Regions from separate parts of the Exiguobacterium sp. s133 genome, predicted to be linked through region 2. Evidence: riboswitches for the same ligand, from Rfam matches in the RefSeq annotation. Region 2 holds a riboswitch; each other region holds the start of a gene.

Region 1 (5,357 bases), on a different contig from region 2:
GTCATCAAAGAAAAAGCGTTGCTCGTCGGAGCCGTCGAATCGATTGTTCTTGATGTCAAAGAAGAATTCGCAAATGAATTCGTCTTACCAGCACTTCAATACGGCGCCCACTACGAAGGCGCGTATCCACTGATTTCGGCACTGTCTCGCCCGCTGATTGCTGAAAAGCTCGTCGAAGTTGCGCATCAACATGGCGCAACGGCCGTTGCACATGGTTGTACAGGAAAAGGAAATGACCAAGTCCGGTTTGAAGTTTCGGTCGCAGCACTCGATCCTTCACTGGAAGTCATCGCCCCTGTACGGGAATGGAAATGGTCACGTGAAGAGGAAATCGCTTATGCAAAAGACAACAATGTCCCGATTCCAATCAATCTCGACAGCCCATATTCAATCGATATGAACCTTTGGGGACGGAGTAACGAATGTGGTGTCCTTGAAAACCCTTGGACAGAACCGCCGCAAGATGCTTATGCACTGACGGTCGCACCGGAAGAAGCACCGGATCAAGCAGAAGAAGTCATTATCGGTTTTGAAGCGGGTGTTCCGACTTCAATCAACGGAACAGTCTACCCACTGGCGAAGTTGATTACAGAACTCAACATCATCGCCGGAGCACATGGTGTCGGACGGATTGACCACGTCGAGAACCGTCTCGTCGGAATCAAATCGCGGGAAGTGTATGAATGCCCGGGAGCAACGGTCTTGCTAAAAGCCCATGCCGCACTCGAGACCATCACATTGACGAAAGACGTCGCTCACTTCAAACCGATTTTAAGTCAACAATATGCAGAAACAATCTACAACGGTTTGTTCCACGCACCGTTAACGAAAGGTCTGAAAGCATTCTTAAAAGCGACGCAACAAGACGTCACGGGCGAAGTACGGGTCAAACTCTACAAAGGGAATGCGACGGTCACAGGACGTCAGTCACCGGTGTCACTTTATGACGAGAAGCTTGCGACGTATACGAAAGAAGATGCGTTCGATCATGAAGCAGCGAAAGGATTCATTAAATTGCACGGTCTTGCGATTGCGACACACGCAAGTGTTCATCGGCAGGAAGGCGTGACAAAATGACGAAACTTTGGGGCGGACGGTTTACAGAAGGGGCTTCCGCTCAGGCTGAAGCGTTTGGGGCATCGATTTCATTCGACCAAAAGCTTGCGGCAGTTGATTTAGAAGGAAGTCTCGCCCATGCCAATATGTTGTATCAACAAGGTATCCTAGAAGAGACGGAATGGAAAAAAATCGAAGCGGGTCTCAAGACGTTACAAGCTTCGATTGGAACACATGTCTATTCGCTTGCTGACGAAGACATCCACATGAATCTCGAACGGTTGCTGACGGAACAAATCGGACCGGTCGCAGGGAAGTTGCATACAGCGAGAAGTCGGAACGACCAGGTTGCGACGGATTTACATTTGTGGATGGAACAACATGTGCTTGATTTAATCGAAAGCCTCCGCAACTTACAGACGGTGATCACGGAACAGGCGGATGTACACATCGAAACCGTCATGCCGGGGTATACCCACTTACAGCGGGCACAACCGATTTCACTTGCACACCATCTACTCGCGTATTTTTGGATGTTTGACCGTGACGTAGATCGTCTGACAGATAATTTGAAACGGATTCGGATTTCGCCGCTCGGTGCTGGGGCACTCGCCGGGACGACATTCCCGATTGACCGTTTCAAGTCAGCGGAACTGCTCGGATTTGAGCACGTCTATCCGAACAGCCTCGATGCTGTATCGGACCGTGACTTCGTCATTGAATACCTCGGGATTGCTTCGACGGTCATGATGCACCTCTCACGATTTTGTGAAGAAATCATCATCTGGGCGTCGCAAGAATTTTCATTCATCGAATTGTCAGATGCATTTTCAACGGGTTCGAGCATGATGCCACAAAAGAAAAACCCGGACTTCGCTGAATTGATTCGCGGAAAAACAGGGCGTGTCTATGGAAACCTGATGGGGTTCCTGACGACGATGAAAGCATTACCGCTCGCTTACAATAAAGACATGCAAGAAGATAAAGAAGGTGTCTTCGATACGGCAGATACCGTTTTACAATCCGTTCAAATCTTTACGGGAATGCTCGAATCAGCAACGTTTAAGACAGAAGCGCTCAAGAAGGCGACAATGCAAGACTTCTCGAATGCGACGGAACTAGCAGATTATCTCGTCACAAAAGGTGTTCCTTTCCGGGAAGCGCATGAAATCGTCGGAAAAGCGGTCCTCCATTGTGTTCAGACGAATTGTTTCTTAAAAGATTTAACGCTTGAAACGTATCAAACGTTCCACTCCGTCATCGCGGAAGATGTTTATCCGCTCCTCGACCCGGTGCAAGCAGTGGCAAGAAGAGGAAGTTACGGCGGGACAGGTTTTGCTGCTGTTTCTGTACAACTCGATCAAGCGAAGAAAAAACTCGCGGATTAACGGAAAAATGAAAAAATTTTAGCAAATGACTGGATTTAACAAAAAATGTTTGCTATAACTGTAACTAACAACCGACAGATAGAGGCGCGGATGACATCAGTAACATCATTTATTGAAGCGAGCATGCTGAGTGATGTGAAAGGGGAAATCCGCCGAAGTGAATGAGAAAGATGCTTCTTCTCATTTGCTGGTACAACGGTTAAGATCCGTTGTACTGCCGAAACCGATGTTTCGGAGCGCTATCTTACGTAAAAGAACGAAAGACTTTGTCTTCGTTTGTCCGATCGTGATAACGACGGGCCGTAGGAACGCTCCTACCGGCCCGTCGTTTTTTTCTGTTTCGGGACAAAGGAGATAGGATTGTGACAACTGTACTTAAATTTGGTGGTAGCTCGGTCGCGACTGTCGAACAGATTCAGTCAATTGCGAATTATTTAAAAAATCGGACAGAACAAGGTGAAAAATTAGTGGTCGTCGTCTCTGCGATGGGGAAGATGACAGACTCGCTCATCGCACAAGCGCAAGCAATCACGGATCGTCCTGAACGACGTGAACTCGATCGATTGCTCGCAATCGGCGAAGAACAAACGATTTCGTTACTCAGCATCGCCTTAAATTCCGTCGGAGTAAAAGCCTTATCACAAACAGGTGCGCAGGCAGGAATCAGCACGATGGGGGTTCATACGAAAAGTAAGATTAAACAAATTGACGGGGACTTGTTACGAAAGAAACTCGAAACCTATGATGTCGTCATCGTCGCCGGATTCCAAGGTGTCAACGAGCTTGGGGATGTTACAACACTCGGTCGTGGTGGGTCAGACACAACGGCTGTCGCCTTAGCGGCCGTCCTTGATAAGCGCTGTGAAATCTATACGGATGTCGACGGTGTCTATACGGCGGATCCGCGGATTCATCAAGCGGCACAGCCGATTCCACAAATTTCATATGATGAAATGATGGAAATGAGTGCACTGGGGTCGAAGGTAATGGAGATGCGCAGCGTCGAACTCGGGAAAAAATACGGCGTGCATATCTTTGTTGGGAAAACACTTGAATCGGAAAGAGGGACTTGGATCATGGAGGCAACAGAAACGATGGAGCAAAAAGCAGTCACGAGCGTCAGTGTAACGAAAAATGTTTTGACGGTTTCAATCAAACACGTTCCACAAACCAATTCAGCAGTCGCCGACATTTTTGAATTGTTATCGAATCGCCATGTCAATATCGACATGATCAGTCAAACGACCTTTGATAGTGACGTGTTCCTCTCGTTCTCTTGTCCACTCGATGAAGAAGAGTTTCTCGAAGAGGCACTGAAAGATATCATCGATCGTTTTCCGACCGTTAAAGTCGATCGTCATAACGAGCATGCCAAGTTATCGGTCGTCGGAATCGGAATGCGTGACGCAACGGGCGTCGCATCAAAATTATTTGCGACGTTCCGTGCCGAGAACATCACGTTTTATCAAGTCACGACATCAGAAATCAGTATCTCGTATACAATCGCACAAGCAGATATCGAACGAACGGTCGCGGCGATCGCGAACGCGTTTAGCCTGTAAGGAGGAATGAACATGTACCACGTAGCAGTCATCGGTGCGACAGGCGCCGTCGGACAAAAGATGTTACAAGTCTTGAAGGAACTCGATTTTCCAGTCGGTCAACTGTCGGCGTATGCTTCAGAACGATCAGCAGGAAAAGTCGTTTCGTTTAATGGAACGGACGTGACGATTACAGCTTTATCGGAAGACATCATCCATCACGGGATCGACGTCGCATTATTCGCAGCCGGTGGAGCAATCAGTGAACAGTATGCCCCCTTGCTGGCAGAACACGGAACACTTGTCGTCGATAATTCAAGTGCTTTCCGGATGCAAGAGACGATTCCGCTCGTCGTACCAGAAGTCAATCCGGAAGCGGTCAGCAGCACCGACCGACTGATCGCTAATCCGAACTGCTCGACGATTCAATCCGTCGTTGCCCTGGCACCACTCAAACACTTAGGTTTTGAACGAATCACGTATACGACGTATCAAGCAGTCTCCGGTTCCGGTCAAAAAGGAATTGAGGACTTGGCGCGAGGCAGCCGCGGTGAAGAACCGGTCAACTATCCGCACCCGATCCATGATAATATCTTGCCGCATATCGATGTCTTCTTAGAAGACGGGTACACGAAAGAAGAGCAAAAAATGATTGACGAGACACGGAAGATTTTTAACCAACCGAACTTACCGGTCAGTGCGACGTGTGTCCGTGTTCCCGTCACAAATTCGCATTCGGTTGCAATCAACGTGACGTTTTCAAACGAGACGACGGTCGAAGCGATTCGCACAGCACTTGCTGACGCGCCAGGCGTCGTACTGGTTGATGATGTTTCGCGAAATCAGTACCCGATGCCGCTTGATGCAAGCGGGACGGACGAAGTGTACGTCGGGCGGATTCGTCAAGATCAAACGCTCGCGAACACATTCCATCTGTGGTGTGTCGCGGATAACATTCGAAAAGGCGCGGCGTCAAATGCAGTCCAGGTCGCGCGTCATGCTTTAGAAAACGGCATCCATTCTTAATCATACTAAGGAGGAATTTAACATGTTCAAAGGAGCAGGAACAGCACTAGCGACACCGTTCAATTCAGCAGGTGAACTCGACTTAGTCGTTTTTGAACAGTTGATTGAACAGCAACTTGCAGCCAATATCCAAGCGCTCGTCGTCGCCGGGACGACAGGTGAAGGATCGACGCTTTCGAGCGAAGAGTTCGAAACGTTACTTGAGACAGCAGTCCGTGTCACGGCAGGTCGTGTTCCGGTCATTGCCGGTACGGGAACGAACAATACGGCACAGACGATTGAAAAAACGAAAACGGCTCAGCGGCTCGGAGCGGATGCAGCGATGCTCGTGACACCGTATTACAAT
Region 2 (5,357 bases):
TCGATCAGACGGCTACATGGCAAGCACCCGAGCCGGTCCCGGGGTATCCGGATGCCGTCGTCGAACTCGGGTCTTCGGAACAATTTTCCGTTCCAATCATCGGTCTTCACTTTAAACCGAGTGAGCAGTTCATCGGACTCGGGAATCGGCCGGACTGCCATGGTGTCAGTCATGGCACATACGGGTCGGCGGAAAGCTTACGTAAAATCGGAAAATATATCCGCAGCCGACTCGAAGAAGGGGATTGACACTATTTTTCCAATCCGTAATAATAGATTTATATTAGCACTCTTGTTGTTAGAGTGCTAAAAAAGAACTAGGGGGTATCGGAAATGGAAACGAAACAGTTCAAGGCAGAGTCGAAACGTTTACTCGAAATGATGATTCATTCCATCTATACACATAAGGAAATCTTTTTACGTGAGTTGATTTCGAACGCTAGTGACGCGATAGACAAGATTTATTACAAAGCATTGACGGACGAGACGCTGACGTTCGAAAAGGATGCCTATAAGATTACGATTGAACCGAATCAAACGACACGACAGCTCGTCATTCGTGATACGGGAATCGGGATGACAAAAGAGGAGCTCGAAGCGAATCTCGGAACAATCGCGAAGAGTGGGTCACTTGCCTTTAAGGCGGAGAATGCCGCGCAAGACGGACACGACATCATCGGACAGTTCGGTGTCGGCTTTTATTCGGCATTCATGGTCGCGGATGTGGTCACGGTCATCACGAAACCATTCGGTAGCGAAACAGCGTACAAGTGGGAGTCGCACGGTGTCGACGGTTATACGATTGAAGAAGTCGAAAAAGCTACAGTCGGGACGGAAATCACGCTGCACATCAAAGCGAACGAAGAAGATGAAAATTATGATGAGTATTTAGATACGCATCGTTTGCGGACGATCGTCAAAAAGTATTCCGACTTCATCCGCTATCCGATTGAGATGGAAGAGACGGAACGTCAACCGATTGAAGGATCGGACGAGATGGAAGAAGTGAAGGTCGTCAAGACAATCAACAGCATGGTGCCGATTTGGCGGAAAAATAAACGGGAGTTGACGGACGAGGATTACACGAACTTCTATCAAGAAAAACGATATGGATTTGATACACCAGTCAAGCACATCCATATCAGTGCAGATGGTGCCGTCCGTTATCAATCGATTTTATTCATTCCGGAGCAACCGTCCTTCGACTATTATTCGAAAGAGTTCGAGAAAGGTCTTGAACTGTATGCGAACGGCGTCTTGATCATGGAAAAATGCAGTGACCTCTTGCCGGACCACTTTAGCTTCGTCAAAGGGATGGTCGACTCGGAAGACTTGTCACTCAATATTTCACGTGAGTTGTTGCAGCACGACCGCCAACTCAAATTGATTGCAAAAAACATTCAAAGTAAGATTAAGACGCAACTTGAAGGACTGCTTCGTGACGATCGCGAGAAGTATGAAGCCTTTTATCAAGCCTTTGGTCGTCAATTGAAGTTTGGAATCTACAATGATTACGGCATGCATAAAGAGACGGTCAAAGATCTTGTCCTGTTCCACTCGGCAAAAGAGAAGAAGCTGGTCACGCTCGCTGAATACGTCGCGGCGATGCCGGAAGATCAAAAATACATTTACTATGCTTCAGGGGAAAGTACGGACCGTTTAGATAAGTTGCCACAGTCGGAGCTTGTCAAAGACAAAGGGTTCGACATTCTGTACTTTACGGAAGAAATCGATGAGTTCGCGATTCAAATGTTGCTCAACTATGAAGGAAAAGAATTTAAATCGGTTACGAGCAGTGATCTTGGCATCGAGCAAGCGGATCAAGCAGAAACGACCGAAACACAAGTCGAGATGTTTACAGCGATGCAAGAAGTGCTTGCTGGGCAAGTCAAAGAAGTCAAAGCTTCTTCACGCTTAAAATCACATCCGGTCTGCTTCGCGACGGATGGTGCCGTTTCGATTGAAATGGAGAAAATTCTTAAATCGATGCCGAACAACCAAGATGTTTCAGCCGTGAAAATTTTAGAGTTGAACACGTCGCATGACGTCTTCCAAGCCATTGAAACGGCCTTTAAAGAAGACCGTCCGAAATTTGAACGCTATACGAAATTAATGTACCAACAAGCGTTGCTCATGGAAGGCTTGCCAATCGAAGATCCAGTTGCGTTTGCAAATGAAGTGTGTGCCTTGATGGTGTAAGAATGATCGCTTCAGCGTGTAGACAAACGCTTATGAAGCGTGAACATGCGATATCGAATTGCAATTCGTTCGTGCTTTCCTGTATTTCTCTCACGGTATTACCTAAAAAGCAACGAAACAAGACGCTTTTTATTTCTTCATACCATGTTGTCTACAACTTAAAAGAAGGGATTGCACATCATCGTAGATGGCAATCCCTTCTTTTTTTCTCGTCTCGGCTAAGCTGAGCGTTATTTTTTTATTATTCAGCGCGAAGTTCAGTTGGTACTTTGCCGCGTTTCGAGACGACATTCAGGACGACGAGTGCGAGTAAGAAGGCGATAAGTGCACCGATGAAGCCGATGATTGATGAATCGGTTAAACCGAGCACAAGGTAGCCGACTGCCGATGTCGCTGCACCAACCAACGCATACGGAAGTTGTGTCGTGACGTGATCGATATGATGCGAACCGGCACCTGTCGAACTGAGAATCGTCGTATCGGAAATTGGTGAACAGTGGTCTCCGAAGACGGATCCGGCAAGAACGGCAGCGAGCGTCGGAAGTAAGAGATTCGGTTCGACCGCCATGATGAGGTCAGCACCGATCGGCAGCATGATACCGAATGTTCCCCAACTTGTACCTGTCGAGAATGCCATTAAGCTTGCAATCAAGAACAATAAGAAGGGGAGGTACGAAGCAGAAATCGACTTACTGACGAAGCTTGCTAAGTACTCACCTGTTTTCATGTCACCGATAACAGCGATGATTGTCCAAGCGAATAATAAGATGACGACAGCAGGCCACATGGATTTCATCCCAGCCCAGATGCTGTGTCCGTATTCGCGCGCCGGGATTTTCCGACCAATCAACATCAGGAAAGCAACGACTAAACTGATGACGACACCAGCAACGAGTGAACGTGTTACGTCTGTCGCTTCAAATGCACCAATCAACGTAAATGCACGATTGTCAGCAGCGAGTGCCTGAGCACCGGTAAAGAGTAATGCGGAAACTGTTGCAATGACGAGAACGATAATCGGAACGACGAGGTCACGTACTTTTCCACCTTCGTGTTCTTTGACTTCCTCTGCCATCCCCATCGGTGTTCCTTTACTTGCATCGAAAAGTTCACCTTTTAATGCACGAAGTTCATGCGTCCGCATCGGTCCGACCGCAATCCCTGTGTACGCGATGTAAAGCGTCAGCAATAGAGCGAAAATCGCATAGAAGTTGAGTGGCACGATCATCATGAAAGCACTGAATGCGGAATACTCCGTAATCGAATGTGTCGTTAAGATACCAGCGATGATCGAGATGATGAACGCTCCCCAACTTGAAAGCGGGCTGATGACACAGACTGGAGCAGCCGTCGAGTCAATAATATACGCAAGTTTTGCCCGCGAGACGCCACGACGGTCCGTTAACGGACGACTGACATTCCCGACAGCAAGACTGTTGAAGTAATCATCGATGAAGATTAAAATACCTAAACCAAATGCTGCGAGGCGAGCGCCGCGCGCTGTCTTGACGTGTGTTGTTGCCCATTCACCGAAGGCATGTGCACCGCCCGATGTTTGGATAAGCGTCGATAGAACACCGAGTAATAGTAAGAAGATGAGTAATAAGACGTTCCATTCATTTAACGCCCCATCCGCCCAAAATAGACTAAAGATGTTTTTGCCGAGATAGACGACCGTATCGATTGGATTAAAGCTATGCAGCAATAAAGCACCAATCAAAATACCGACACCAAGTGAAATAACGACTTTGCGCGTCACGATTGCAAGTGCGATTGCAATGACAGCTGGAATGAGCGCAACGATTGAATCTGAATAATTGACCATTGTGTGGTTCCTCCTCTTTTTTTAGAAGATGAGACCCATTGCATATAAAAAAGCAAGGGCACCGGCAACAAAGCCGACACCCTTGCTGGATGCGTCTTTCTTAGCCGAATTGGAGCGCTCCATACAAAACACGTATGGCAATCGAACGGGTATTTCCCAATTCGACCAGTACCATCAAGTCAGACACTTGACGATACTTCGGCAGCATTACCTTTCCTTGATCGTCCTCGTTGTCATCCTCAGATCAAATACTCATTAAGACCGCGCCTCTACCTCATCGATAGAATAGTCATATTCTTTTAATAAGAAAACCTTATCATATTTCAGAAAAAAGTTTCAAGTCTGTTTTTAAAAAAAGTAGTAAAGTCTGTTCAAAAGGAACAATGAAGTTATTCGGCGTTCATCCGATTTAAATGGGCAGCACCGATGACACCGGCATTTCCTTCCAATGCAGCTAAGCGAATGATTGTTTTTTGACGTAACGTCGGGTAGAGACGGGCATTGACGGCTTGTAAGAGCTCTTCCCAAAATAAATCGGCGGAAGCCGTAACACCGCCACCGATGATGACGGCTTCCGGATCAAGTGTGTGAATGATGTTCGCTACGCCTGTTGCTAAATGATTTACGAAACGAAGCCTTTCCTGTGTATTGCCAAGAAGTTGTGCAATAGAAGATTCATTTAATGAATCAGCCCGCGTCTGAAGAGCCGTACCGCTTGCTAATCCTTCGAGTGAGCCTTTGTTCAAGACGTGATGTTCCGGTCCAGAAGCATCGATGATCGTATTTCCGATTTCACCAGCATATCCGTGTGCGCCTCGAATCAACGTCTTTTGATAGACATATCCACCACCGATTCCTGTACTGACTGTCATGTAATAGATGGATGTATAGTCTTGTCCTGCCCCGAACAATGCTTCGCCGAGCGCGGCGGCATTTGCATCATTTTCAAGGGAAACCGGGATGTTGAAGAACTCTTCTAACGGGCGAACTAAATTTACATCGTCCCAACCCGGCAGGTTCGGAGGTGACAATAGCCGACCCGTTGCTGCATCAAGCGGACCAGGCGCTGCGATACCAATTCGTTCGACTTCAAATTCTTCAAGTAGCTTTTGGATGGCTTGTCTTAAATGTTTAATTGTATAGTCCGGGCCAGCAGCCGCCTCTGTCAAAAATCGATATTGTTTTACGACATGGTGCTGATTGATTGCGGCAACACGCGTGTGAGTCCCACCAAGATCAATTCCGATGTGAAGTCGTTGTTTCGGTGTTGGATTTGGACCAGTCAATAGAAGTTTCCCCTTTCCAGAAACGGTACAAGTTACTTTTGCCGGAAT
Region 3 (5,357 bases), on a different contig from region 2:
ACCCCGGCCCCGGCTGCTTGGACCACACGTCCGATCATCATGACCGGGAAGTTCATCGCCATCGAACAAATGATCGATCCGAAGAAGAACAACGTCATCGAGACGAGAAACAAGCGGCGAAACGTATAGCTTCGCATGAGGAACGCACTGATTGGAATCAAGATCCCGTTGACGAGCATGAATCCGGTCGTCAACCACTGTGCTGTCGACGTCGTGACGTTGAAGTCGTTGATCAAGACAGGAAGAGCGACGTTGATTAATGTCTGATTCAAAATCGCGATGAACATTCCAATTAACAGGACAGTGATGACTTTCGGGATACTGATGTTTTCCGTTGAAATCGTCGCTTGCGCTTGCGGAGCAGGGGCGGCTGGAATCGCGCCAACCGCTTCTGCTTCAATCAATGTTTCATCAAGCGCCGGACCTCCTGCGCCAGCTACCCGCGGTTGCCGTGCCCGGCGTGCAATCAAATTGACTGCAAGGAACGTGACAAGCATGAACACAATGTATCCAAAGAGGAAGGTCGTAGACATAAGCGTCCCTCCTTAATCCTTATGAATGCGGACGGTCACATTCATACCAGGGCGAATGTCGAGTGATTTTTCTTGTGAGAGCGACACCTTCACGGGAATCACTTGCGCGACTTTTGTATAGTTTGCGTTTCCATTCGATGACGGCATCATCGAGAACGTGCCTGCTGTTGTCATCCCGATTTGTTCGACTTCACCCGAAAGTGTTGTATCGGGATAACTATCGACATAGACATCGACGGCTTGTCCGACTTTGACTTCATCGATTTCTGTTTCTTCGACGTTTGCTGTGACCCATAATTCATTTAAGTTAAATCCGTAAGCGAGCGGCGTACCGGCACCAACAAAACCGTTCTCTGTCGCCATCGACTGAACGACGGTTGCTTTTGCTGGCATTTCGATTGACGCATCAACCGGTTTTTGACCAGTTTGTGCCATCATGACGTGACCAAGTGTCGCCCCGTTATCGAGTGTCTGTCCTGTTTTTGCCGTCCAGTCAGTGAGTTTTCCAGCGCCAGGACTAGCAATCGTAATCATCTTACCGTCGATTTTGGCATTTTCTGTTTTGACGTAACTTGTTGCTTGATCGTAGTAATAATAACCGATTGCGCCACCACCAATTAAAACGACGAGCGTTAAAATATTGATGATTAATAATTTCTTCATGTTCATGAGTAAGTTGCATCCTTTCTGTTACTAGCTGATCGCCCCAGTGCGGTCTCATAAAAAAGACTCCTCTGGGGAGGAGTAGTTAATACAGTTAATTATATGGGTGCATAACAAACAAACAACCAACAATTTCCGACAAAATGTTGGAAAAGTCTTTGTTAACGGATACAATACGTAAAAAGGAGCTGAATTTTAAATGAATCAGTCGTGCGATCCGCGTCCTAAACGTTCACGTGAACGTATTACGACAGAGCTATTTCATTTACTTGAACACCATTCCTTTTCGACGATCACCGTCAAAATGTTGACGGATGGTGCTGAGGTCAATCGTTCGACCTTCTATGCGCACTATAAAGATAAATACGATTTGCTGGATCAAATCGTTGAGGAACACATGACGTTGCTCGCAGAAGCGATTCGGATTACAGGAAAACAATCGGCCGAGCCTCCGACAGTCGAACGCGTCAGTCGTTACTTTGCACGTTTGTTCATCCACATTGAGCAAAACGAGCGCTTTTACCGGACGATGCTGCTCCAAGGAACAGTCAAGACGTTCATCTCCCGTTTCTTGGATACGTTAAAAGAAAACTACCGTCTTGCTTTCCGGGAGACGACAAGTGTCTCTGTTCCGGTGGATCGGGATTTATTACTGAACTACGTCATTGGTGGTCAACTCGGGCTCTTGATGTCGTGGTTACGAAATGATCGTCCGTATTCCTCCGAGTATATGGCAAATCAGCTCAGTCAGATGATCGTCTTCGGAACAGTTGAAAGTATTGGTTTTCCTCAGACACGCCCAGGGACTGTCTAAAAAATGAACTAAAAAGCGCCATTCCGATGTGAGGGAATGGCGCTTTTTGTGCTAGTCGGATATAACGTTAGATTACGCTTGACGGAATTCCAGCTGTTTCGTATAAATCGTACTTTGGTTACGTCCGTGCTCTTTTGAAGCATAGAGTGCTTTATCCGCTTGTTGCAATGCTTCGAGTGATGTATGGGATCCACCCGAATGGGCAATTCCTAACGAAATCGTAATCTTCAAATCAGGTACATTTGCAGTCGGGAACAGGTTACGGGCGACTGTCGTCCGCGCTAATTCAGAGATTTTTTTCGCATCCTTCAATGATGTGTTCGGTAAAATGATCAAGAATTCTTCTCCACCGTACCGACCGACTAAATCATCCGGACGTACAATAGAGGCAAGTGTCGTTCCGAGTTGCCGCAACACATCGTCGCCGGCATCGTGACCATATGTATCGTTAACGTGTTTGAAGAAATCGATATCGATCAGGATAAGTGAATATCCGTCGTCATCCGATCCGACGAGTGATAGGGAGTCGTCCAGACGTCGGCGATTGGCGAGACCCGTCAAGGCGTCGGTCATCGCAAGTTTTTGCTGGTACTGGATATTTTCAAAATGTCGTCGCAGTTCGGCTAATAAGCGATAGGTGACGAGTCCGGCTAATAAATTAAAGAAAATGTACGTAACCGATACTTTGAAAAACGTTTCCCAACTGTTTGTCAGTGCATAGATGGCTGGTAACGAATAGAGAATACCGATTCCGATCATTAATTCAAAGGTCAGCAATGTATTACGTAAAAATCTGCGTGCTATGCCAATTGTCAAAATGAATAAAATCATGATGACGGAAGCGAGAATCGCTCCTTCGATTTGATCAGCAGGTGTAATTAAAAAACGCGTTCCGATAATCATGACTCCCGTGATGAAGGCACTAGGCAATCCGCCAAATAATGTGGCAATCGCGACAGGAATGATACGTAAGTCAATCCGGGCAATATCAATTTGAATGCTGTTGAACATGAGGAGTACAGCAATTGCACCAGCTACACAACCTAAAATAAGGCGTGATTCAAGCTTTGATTTTGGTGTAATTCTTGGTTGATTTCGAAAAGGTAAAAATAAAAGCGTGATCGTCGTGAATAAGAGACAAAAATTTATGATGAAGTTATTCATAATAGACAACAAATCCTCCCAACTCCCCCTGCAGTATACTTCCAATTATATACTTTGAGTATACTCGTTCTACTAACGGTATAGGAGGTCTGAATGTTTAGAATAAAAAAAGAAAAACAGAATAAAACCTCTGTCCTTCTCTTGATTTTTAATTTATTAATTGGATGAGACGACTTCTTCATCCATTGTCGCGAGGATTTTATCAAATACATGGATCATCACGTTCAGTTCCTCTTCAGACAAAGTGCCGAATCGCTCCTGAAGATATTTGCGACGGACGACTTCGAGATTCCGAAAAGCGGCCTCTCCCTCGTCAGTCAAGGCAAGGACGATTGAACGACGATCTTCCGTCGAACGTGTCCGTGTCACAAAACCGGTCTTATAAAGTTTATCTGTCAAAGCGGTGACCTGACTTGTCGCAAGTTCGAACTGTTCCGCGAGTAATGTCGGACGCTGGGGGCCGTTTTCAGATAAGCTACGTAAGATGAAGAATTCACTTCGCGTGGCAGTACCTTCAAACAGTTGATTCAACTCACGGCGCAACGTCCGGAGAATCACGCGCATTTGTTCTTCTAATCGATATGTCAATTGGTCATGTTGTTCTTGTCCCATCTGAGCAACATCCTTTCTGTACTACCTTCTACCATTTAGTGTACTAAAAATATCGGAATTTTACTATGAGCACGGTAGGATTCAAAAATATAAATTGACAAACAAGAAACATATTATGTACTATGTCGAAGTAATGAATTAGTAAATCAACTTAATTAGTTCTCACTCAACCAGTGGGATGGAGGTTGCGATTCTTATGAGTCGGGTTACGGATGTCGTCAAGCGGCAGATGAAATAGCTCAAAAGGAAGAATTGCCGAAATCGTAGACTACTTTGAAAGTCAGCGATTGGGATTAGATCAAACAGGTCTAATACTGTCATGAACCGTTTGCGGTTTATGGGGAGCTATCTTTCACGACGGTAGAATGAGACGCATCATCGATATGTTGCGTTCTCATCTTCCTCTTGGAAGGTGAGGGCGCTTTTTTACGCCCTCTCAAAAATTATAAAAAGAGAGAAGCGACAGACATGAACAATTTACAACAGCAACAACAACCCCTCGATTCCACAGCAGAAGGGCTACAACGAGGGCTTCAAGCCCGGCATATGTCGATGATTGCAATTGGCGGAGCGATTGGGACCGGTTTATTCATCGCGTCAGGTGCCTCTGTTGCAGCGGCAGGACCGGGTGGTGCGTTACTTTCTTATACAATCGTCGGATTGATGGTCTACTTCTTGATGACGAGCCTTGGGGAGATGGCCGCCTATATGCCGGTCGCAGGATCATTCTCGACGTACGGGACGAAGTTCGTCGACCCTTCATTCGGATTCGCCTTAGGATGGAACTATTGGTACAACTGGGCCGTCACGATTGCCGTCGAGCTCGTCGCAGCACAAATCGTCATGCATTACTGGTTCCCGAACATTCCGGGCGTCTATTTTAGCGCGCTGTTTTTACTTTTAATGATTGGATTAAATTATTTTTCGGTCAAAGGATTCGGTGAAGCCGAGTACTGGTTTGCGATGATTAAAGTCGTCACGGTCATCGTGTTTCTTGGTGTAGGAGTCGCGATGATTTTTGGTATCTTTACTTCGGAGCCACCAGCAGGGTTCAAAAACTTTGGCTTAGGTGATGCACCGTTTGTCGGAGGGATTCCAGCTGTCATCGGTATCATTCTTGTCGCAGGTTTTAGCTTTCAAGGGACGGAGCTCGTCGGAATCGCAGCAGGCGAGTCGGAAGATCCGGAAAAAAATGTCCCGAAAGCAGTTAAACAGGTGTTTTGGCGGATTTTATTATTTTATGTATTTGCGATCTTCGTCATCGGAATGTTGATTCCATACACAAGTCCGAGCCTTGTCTCAAATGATATTACGGATGTTGCCGTCAGTCCGTTCACACTCGTCTTCGAAAAAGCAGGACTCGTGTTTGCAGCAGCATTGATGAATGCGGTCATCTTGACGTCCGTCTTGTCTGCCGGGAACTCCGGGATGTATGCTTCAACCCGGATGCTCTACACACTGGCACGACAAGGTGATGCACCGAAACTATTTGCAAAAGTCTCAAAAAACGGTGTGCCGCGGAATGCGTTACTCGCGACAGGGGCGATTGGTGCGCTTTGTTTCTTGACGTC

The links. A riboswitch is a leader RNA that binds a small molecule or an ion and turns the genes downstream of it on or off. The one in region 2 is predicted to bind lysine.
Region 1: linked by a shared signal. The riboswitch ahead of KNP96_RS09255 (aspartate kinase) and the one ahead of KNP96_RS09985 (Na+/H+ antiporter NhaC family protein) in region 2 are both predicted to bind lysine.
Region 3: linked by a shared signal. The riboswitch ahead of KNP96_RS11465 (amino acid permease) and the one ahead of KNP96_RS09985 (Na+/H+ antiporter NhaC family protein) in region 2 are both predicted to bind lysine.

Annotation. Positions count from the first base shown of each region.
Region 1 is NZ_JACSMK010000005.1:173,923-179,279, reverse strand. It holds gene KNP96_RS09265 (argininosuccinate synthase) at 1-1,077, shown strand, start outside; gene argH (argininosuccinate lyase) at 1,074-2,444, shown strand; lysine riboswitch at 2,516-2,694, shown strand; gene KNP96_RS09255 (aspartate kinase) at 2,807-4,006, shown strand; gene KNP96_RS09250 (aspartate-semialdehyde dehydrogenase) at 4,019-5,011, shown strand; gene dapA (4-hydroxy-tetrahydrodipicolinate synthase) at 5,034-5,357, shown strand, end outside.
Region 2 is NZ_JACSMK010000006.1:103,519-108,875, reverse strand. It holds gene KNP96_RS09995 (hypothetical protein) at 1-248, shown strand, start outside; gene htpG (molecular chaperone HtpG) at 333-2,198, shown strand; gene KNP96_RS09985 (Na+/H+ antiporter NhaC family protein) at 2,440-4,023, opposite strand; lysine riboswitch at 4,128-4,303, opposite strand; gene KNP96_RS09980 (type I phosphomannose isomerase catalytic subunit) at 4,413-5,357, opposite strand, start outside.
Region 3 is NZ_JACSMK010000008.1:49,639-54,995, forward strand. It holds gene KNP96_RS11440 (DHA2 family efflux MFS transporter permease subunit) at 1-533, opposite strand, end outside; gene KNP96_RS11445 (HlyD family secretion protein) at 546-1,202, opposite strand; gene KNP96_RS11450 (TetR/AcrR family transcriptional regulator) at 1,396-2,010, shown strand; gene KNP96_RS11455 (GGDEF domain-containing protein) at 2,083-3,174, opposite strand; gene KNP96_RS11460 (MarR family winged helix-turn-helix transcriptional regulator) at 3,331-3,786, opposite strand; lysine riboswitch at 3,958-4,142, shown strand; gene KNP96_RS11465 (amino acid permease) at 4,255-5,357, shown strand, end outside.